Regions from separate parts of the Rossellomorea sp. GCM10028870 genome, predicted to be linked through region 2. Evidence: a T-box and tRNA genes for the amino acid it is inferred to sense, from the RefSeq annotation. Region 2 holds a T-box; the other holds one or more tRNA genes.
The links. A T-box is a leader RNA that pairs with one kind of tRNA and senses whether it is charged. The one in region 2 lies ahead of ACFQWC_RS01215 (valine--tRNA ligase), so its partner is inferred to be a tRNA-Val.
Positions count from the first base shown of each region.

Region 1: it encodes a tRNA-Val, which carries the amino acid that the T-box ahead of ACFQWC_RS01215 (valine--tRNA ligase) is inferred to sense. The anticodon was not compared.

Region 1 is NZ_JBHTGN010000001.1:1,774,604-1,778,181, forward strand. Features, by position in the region: gene ACFQWC_RS09110 (3-hydroxyacyl-CoA dehydrogenase) at 1-655, opposite strand, end outside; gene ACFQWC_RS09115 (hypothetical protein) at 839-964, shown strand; gene ACFQWC_RS09120 (cold-shock protein) at 1,127-1,327, opposite strand; gene ACFQWC_RS09125 (hypothetical protein) at 1,669-1,842, shown strand; tRNA gene ACFQWC_RS09130 (tRNA-Val) at 2,073-2,144, opposite strand; gene ACFQWC_RS09135 (TRAP transporter permease) at 2,573-3,578, opposite strand, start outside.
Region 2 is NZ_JBHTGN010000001.1:239,947-243,524, reverse strand. Features, by position in the region: gene ACFQWC_RS01215 (valine--tRNA ligase) at 1-1,751, opposite strand, end outside; T-box leader at 1,821-2,047, opposite strand; gene ACFQWC_RS01210 (hypothetical protein) at 2,211-2,399, shown strand; gene ysxE (spore coat protein YsxE) at 2,436-3,464, opposite strand.

The DNA.
Region 1 (3,578 bases), 1.5 Mb from region 2:
TTGGGGGAAAGGGCACCATTTTCCCAAGCGAATTTCTTGCTTCATCCGGCAGAGTGTCAAACATCGGGGTATGAAATAACCCTGGCGCAATCGTCATGACTCTGATACCATCCCTTGCAAGCTCCCTGGCAATCGGAAGTGTCATCCCGACCACTCCCCCCTTTGATGCACTATAAGCAGCCTGACCGATTTGCCCGTCAAATGCCGCAACTGAAGCTGTATTGACGATAACTCCTCTTTCCCCATGCTCGTTTGGAGTATTTCCCATCATCCTCTCTGCAGCCAAACGAATCACATTGAACGTACCAATTAAGTTAATCTCAATTACCTTGGAAAAGCGATCAAGAGAGTGAATCCCTTTTCTTCCAACCACTTTCCCTGGTGGAGCAATCCCTGCACAATTCACTACTGTATTAAAACCGCCAAAAGCCTTTATCGACCCTTTCAAGGCTTTTAACACCTGATCTTCCTTTGTAACGTCTGTTTTATAAAATCCAATGGATTCTCCATACTCCTCTTTCAAGGCAGTTGCTCTCTCTTCATTGAGATCCAGTATATACGCCTTACCACCTTCCTCAATGATCCTTCTTACTGTAGCTTCCCCCAGTCCGGATGCACCACCTGTCACTAAGGCGACTATTTCTTTCATTTCCACTATCAATCCCTCCACTCATGTAAAGCATATATTATAATTTTAGCGTTGTATGGAGAAAAAAGATATAATGTTTTTAAAATTCTGTCTACTCAAAACCCCTTCCCTTACTTACCAAGGATAACGAAATATCACTTGTAAAGAATAAGAATGAAACAACCATTAACAATTTAGGAGGAAACAACGATGACTAATAAAAATGATAATCGTGAACGAAAAAATAAATACCCAAACAACAAAAAAAGCGATACTGAATTCTCGAAAGAACTCAATATTCGCAGTGAAATGACAAAGAAAGATTTAGGAAAATAAATAGCAGGAAATGTGAAGGAAGCTGTTTTTACAAGTGTCCGGTTTCATTGGGGCATACCCGACTGACGTGCATCGGTTCTTTTATTTAGCCCGGGTCATTTAAATATCTCCATAAAAAAACAGACTCACGAATGAGTCTGTTTTTGGAGTTGTAAAGTTAGATTATGCTTTACGTACGTTAGCTGCTTGTGGTCCACGAGCACCTTGTTCTACGTCGAAAGATACTTCTTGACCTTCGTCAAGAGATTTGAAACCTTCACCTTGGATCGCTGAGAAGTGTACGAATACGTCGTCTCCACCTTCTACTTCGATGAATCCGAAACCTTTTTCTGCGTTAAACCATTTTACTTTACCATTTTCCATGTTTGTTGCCTCCTAAAGTGCGTTACACACAATGTATTACTATTCTTGCGATATCAGGTGAAAACCAAATCTTGTTCTTCCCTCGTATACCGGACAAAAATAATTCTTCTATAGAATAACAGTAATGAAACAAATAAGCAAGTTCTTCAAGGAGAAGTTTTGAAAGTCAGACCTCTTGAGACAAACTTCCCCCATCAAAGGGTTTCTTGGTATGACTAATGAATACTGCCCTTATGCCCTTTAAAGCGCTAACAATATTTTTATCAAGATTTATCACTAATGGGAGTCTAAAATGAAGGGTAACCTGTGGTATAATAAGAGAATATGAAAGGGAGTGCCCAATGAAATCCACAAAAAATCGGTTTAGTAATGGCGCAATGGTTACGATAAAGGAAACTGGCGAAACAGTGACAATATTGAAATGGCAATACGTTAAAAACATGAAGCGATACTCATATATCGTAAAAGAACATCCCGGCACGTTTTATTTTGAGGAAGAATTAGAAGTCAATTAAAAGAATTGATCATATCATAATATGATTTTGGCAAGGACTCTTACGTGAATTCCAACAGAGTCCTTTTTACTTGCCTCTTTTCACAATATGTGTGGTAGTTGATTTCCGCTGCAGGAAGCTCGCTTTCCTCGGCGCTGACCTTTAACTCTGAGAGTTCTTTATAAAAGACTGATCTACATATAAAAGAAGAAAGCCTGCACCTTAAATAAGGTGCAGGCTTTCTTTATGTATGACCTGTGAGGGATTCGAACCCACGACCCCTTCCCTGTCAAGGAAGTGCTCTCCCACTGAGCTAACAAGTCGCAATGGAAGGTATATATTAAATTATAGTCATAATGGGAAAAATGTCAATCATTTTTTTGTTCTATACATTTTTCTTCTGGGAATCCATGTATAGAAGAACATTCGTTCGTATATACTATGAGTATACTTCCAGGAGAGGAGTTCAAAAATGTATACGGTATTACATCGCTCATTCATGGACCAACGCCCCATTGAAATAATCTATATGAATCCTGAGTCCATTTGTACGAAAAGAAAAATCATAGTAAAAAAAATCGATGGGGACATTATTCTGGCCTATTGCTTTTTACGAGAAGCGTTTCGCCGATTCAGACTACATGATATTTTGGCCGCTTATCCCCTTCTTTGTTATGAGAAACGAACTATATCCTAGTTGGTAACTAAAATACAAGAGGCTGACCCTATAAAGGGCCAGCCTCACGTTTGTTTATGCTGTTGCTTTCGTTGGTGTTTTGTCTTCCCTTTTAATGAAGAATTGTAAAGCCAACATTACACCGAACAGGATTAATCCTAAGATATCTGTCATGCCCTCTGGATAGATCAGCATTAATCCAGCTGCTACACAAAGAAAACGTTCTATAATATACACTCTTCGGTACCAATATCCAATCATACCTGCACCAATGGCCATCATTCCCGTAATGGCGGTAAATACAACCCATAATAATTCAGGGATTGTTGTATCAATCATAAGCAACTCAGGAGACAGTACGAACATATACGGAATGATAAAGGCGGCAATCGCTAATTTGGCAGAATTGACCCCGGTCCGTATCGGCTCCCCTCCTGATACCCCTGCGGCGGCAAATGCTGCAAGAGCCACTGGTGGCGTGATATCTGCGATGATACCAAAGTAAAAGACAAATAAATGAGCCGCTAACTCAGGTGCACCTAACAGGATGATCGCAGGTGCCGCGATTGTGGACGTGATTACATAGTTGGCCGTTGTTGGTGATCCCATTCCCAACACAATCGATGCAATCATCGTAAACACCAATGTCAGGATTAATTTACCTTCTGTTGAATTTGTTAAGTCTGCAGCAAGGTCAACCAAACCATTCGCAAGTGTAAGGCCTAATCCGGTTTTCGTCACTACCCCGACAATCATCCCTGCAGCAGCAGTCGCTACAGCTACGGAAAGAGCAGTCCGAGCACCATCTACTAGTGCGTCGACTGCATCTTTAAAGCCAATCCTTGTCTCTTTTCGAATCGCACTAATCACGATTGTAGCAACAATTGACCAAAGTGCTGCACGCATAACACTCATACCACTGACTAATAAAATAATGACCGTAAGAATCGGCATTAATAAGTAGATTTTCTTTAAAACTTCTTTACGATTCGGCATTTCTTCGTCTGAAAGTCCCCGAAGACCGATGCGCTTCGCTTCAAAATGAGTCATAATCCAAATTCCTGTGAAATACAAAAGAGCA
Region 2 (3,578 bases):
GCGTTCCAGATCTTATTCGCAAAGTTCCAAACAGATTCTACTTTCTCAAAGGAGAAGCGTAAATCCTGACCCGGTGAGCTGCCTGTAGATAGGAAGTAGCGTAGGGAATCTGCTCCATACTTTTCGATGACATCCATTGGATCTACACCGTTTCCTAATGACTTACTCATCTTACGCCCATCTGCATCCCGAACCAGTCCGTGAATCAGTACGTCTTTAAATGGACGTTCTCCCGTGAACTCCAGTCCCTGGAAGATCATGCGAGATACCCAGAATCCGATAATGTCATATCCCGTCACAAGTGTGTTGGTTGGGTAGTACCGTTTAAAGTCCTCTGCATTCAGATCTGGCCAGCCCATTGTTGAAAACGGCCATAGAGCAGAACTGAACCATGTATCCAGTACATCCTCTTCCTGTGTCCAGTTTTCAATATCTTCCGGTGCTTCATTGTTTACATAGATTTCGCCCGTTTCTTTATGATACCAGGCAGGGATGCGGTGTCCCCACCAAAGCTGACGGGAAATACACCAGTCACGCGTGTTTTCCATCCAGCGCAGGTATGACGTTTCAAAGCGATCAGGTACAAAGTTGACCTTGTTTTCATCCTGCTGAAGTTTTACCGCTTCTTCTGCCAGAGGATCCATTTTAACGAACCATTGAGTAGAAAGATATGGCTCAACGACTGCTCCACTTCTTTCTGAGTGGCCAACTGAATGCATATGCTCTTCAATCTTGAACAGAACGCCGGCTTCTTGAAGGTCTTTCACGATTTCCTTACGACATTGGAATCGATCCATCCCTTGGTATTTATCCGCCTTTTCATTCATGGTTCCATCTTCATTCATTACAAGAATACGTTCTAAATTGTGACGATTACCGATTTCGAAGTCATTCGGATCGTGTGCAGGCGTAATTTTCACTGCTCCGGAACCAAATTCCATATCAACGTAATCATCTCCTACAATCGGAATTTCACGTCCCACGATTGGAAGGGTAACTGTTTTACCGATTAAATGCTTGTAGCGATCATCTTCCGGGTGTACTGCAACTGCCGTATCACCAAGCATGGTTTCAGGGCGGGTTGTGGCAATTTCAATATGACCACTTCCATCAGCCAACGGATATTTCATATGATAGAATGCGCCTTGTACATCCTGATGAATAACCTCAATGTCTGAAAGGGCGGTTTTCGTTGCCGGGTCCCAGTTGATGATGTATTCACCACGGTAAATCAGGCCTTTATAATAAAGGTCGACAAATACCTTTTGTACAGCTTCCGATAAACCTTCATCCAACGTGAAACGTTCTCGGCTATAATCTAAGCCTAATCCAACTTTAGACCATTGCTGACGGATATGCTCGGCATATTCTTCTTTCCACTTCCACGTTTCTTCTACGAACTTTTCACGGCCCAAGTCATAGCGTGAAATACCCTGATTACGAAGTTTTTCATCCACTTTCGCTTGTGTGGCAATTCCTGCATGGTCCATACCTGGCAGCCATAATACATCGTAACCCTGCATTCGCTTCATTCTGGTCAGGATATCTTGCAGGGTTGTGTCCCAAGCATGACCAAGATGAAGTTTCCCCGTTACGTTCGGCGGAGGGATGACGATGGTGTAAGGCTCTTTCTCCTTATCGTTTGTCGCTTCGAAGTACTTCCCTTCGAGCCACCATTTGTAGCGTCCCTGCTCAATGGCATTCGGATCATATTTCGTCGGCATTGCTAATTGCTGATCTTGAGTTTCCATTTGTTTTCCTCCTATATTAGTGCGAATAAGTACACTTTTCTAAAAAAATAAAAAAATCCCCCGTCCTATGAAAAGGACGAAGGATTCCATTCGCGGTACCACCTTTTTTCTCAGGAGAAATAAACCTCCTGAACTCTCGACGATTATAACGGCTTTTAACCGGCTTCTACTACTGAAATTCATAGAAACAGCTCTCCAGGCGACCTTCCATTGTCTTAACGTAGAAAATCTCTCACCAAACGATTTTCCTCTCTGAAAGTAAGGGTCAATGTACTCTTCCTGTTCATTGCTTTTAAGGCATTATTTATTTACTAATTATAGTATAGGAAAAGATAAACTTTCGTCAATCATTATCGCCAATTTTTAATAAAAATATTCATTTCGCCTACTCAGGCACCATTCTATCCTGTATTCATAAGATAAAGTAGTGAATATACCCAGGAGAGTGAGTGGAAGAATATGAAAAAAATCAATCAATATACCATGCAGAAATGGATGGGAAACGCCCGATTAATATGTAAGCAATTCATCATCCCCTTTACGATCTTTCAAGGGGTCCGGACCATTTTGCTCCCAACCACTTTTGATGTCCTTCTTTTAACTCTGTTTATCGGTATAGGCCTTGCCATTTATTTCGATTGGATTTAATGGACTGACGAGATGTGGACTTCGCCAGTCCTTTTTTTATTCTGCTTCAGCCGCCTGCTCCTGTTTCTTTTTTTCCATTTCATCTAAACGCATGACAACGTATTCTGTATTTTTCAGCAGCCAGTAGTGTCGTTGCAATTTTTTGAGGGATTTACGTTCATTCCGCTTATCCTTCGGTGTATGAAAATACTTTTCCACCACTGCAATGACAGAGCTTGGATAAGCTAAATAACTCATGAACAGGAGCCGCTCTTCATTACGTACAGTAAAATGCAGAAAATAAGTGGTAAGCCACTCGACACATTCCTCGTAATACTTAGGATAGGTTTTCAACGTTCTCGACAAAAACGGCAAGAGATCATGAAATGGAGAAGCCATCCTTGAGTTCTCAAAGTTATGGAAATACCCCAACCCTCTTTCATCGAATAGAAAGTGCTCCGTCGAAACCTTTCCGTGGGTGATGACGGTCCTAACCTTTTCCAGCTCCTTCGTCTCTTCATACCACTCATCAAGCATCTTGCGTGAAAATTTCAACGCTTGAGTGGCATCCTTGTAATACATGCAGAAATGCAATTGAAAAGGAGACATATACGTTGTTTTTTCACATGCCTCAACATACTCATCGAGAAACTGTTGTTCTTTATCCCACCTGGATGTCAACTGCTCGTAATGAGATTCTCTCTCTTCTTTATCAATCTTTACTTCTTGAGACGAAAGAGTATGCAATCTTGCCAATTCCCGGAACATTTTCTGATGCTTTTCAAATTGATCTTCCCTTTCCAGGTTCAACAGCCAGGGCATCACATAGTATAACTCCCCTTCATTCCACACCGCATAACGCCCATCCAAAGTCGGGTAGATCGGAACAATGCGGTTATATCCCCTTTGAAACAATAGTTGCACATTCCGGACAAAGTCAACTCCAGTCTGGGCCGGGATCTGCTTAACAGCCAGAGTGCCTTTATTGGAAAACACTTTGGAAATCTTCCCGTAGCTCTCAACAAAATGGGGTTCTACGCCATAAGGTTGTAAGACATGCTTTAATCCATCAAGCGTTTGTACCATTCCTCTCACCTTCTAAGATTACTTTTCTAAAAAAAACGGACTAACTCCAATGAATTTGGTGTCAGCCCCATTCTTTCCTCTATATGTCCATTACGCTATTCTAATGTCTTAAGC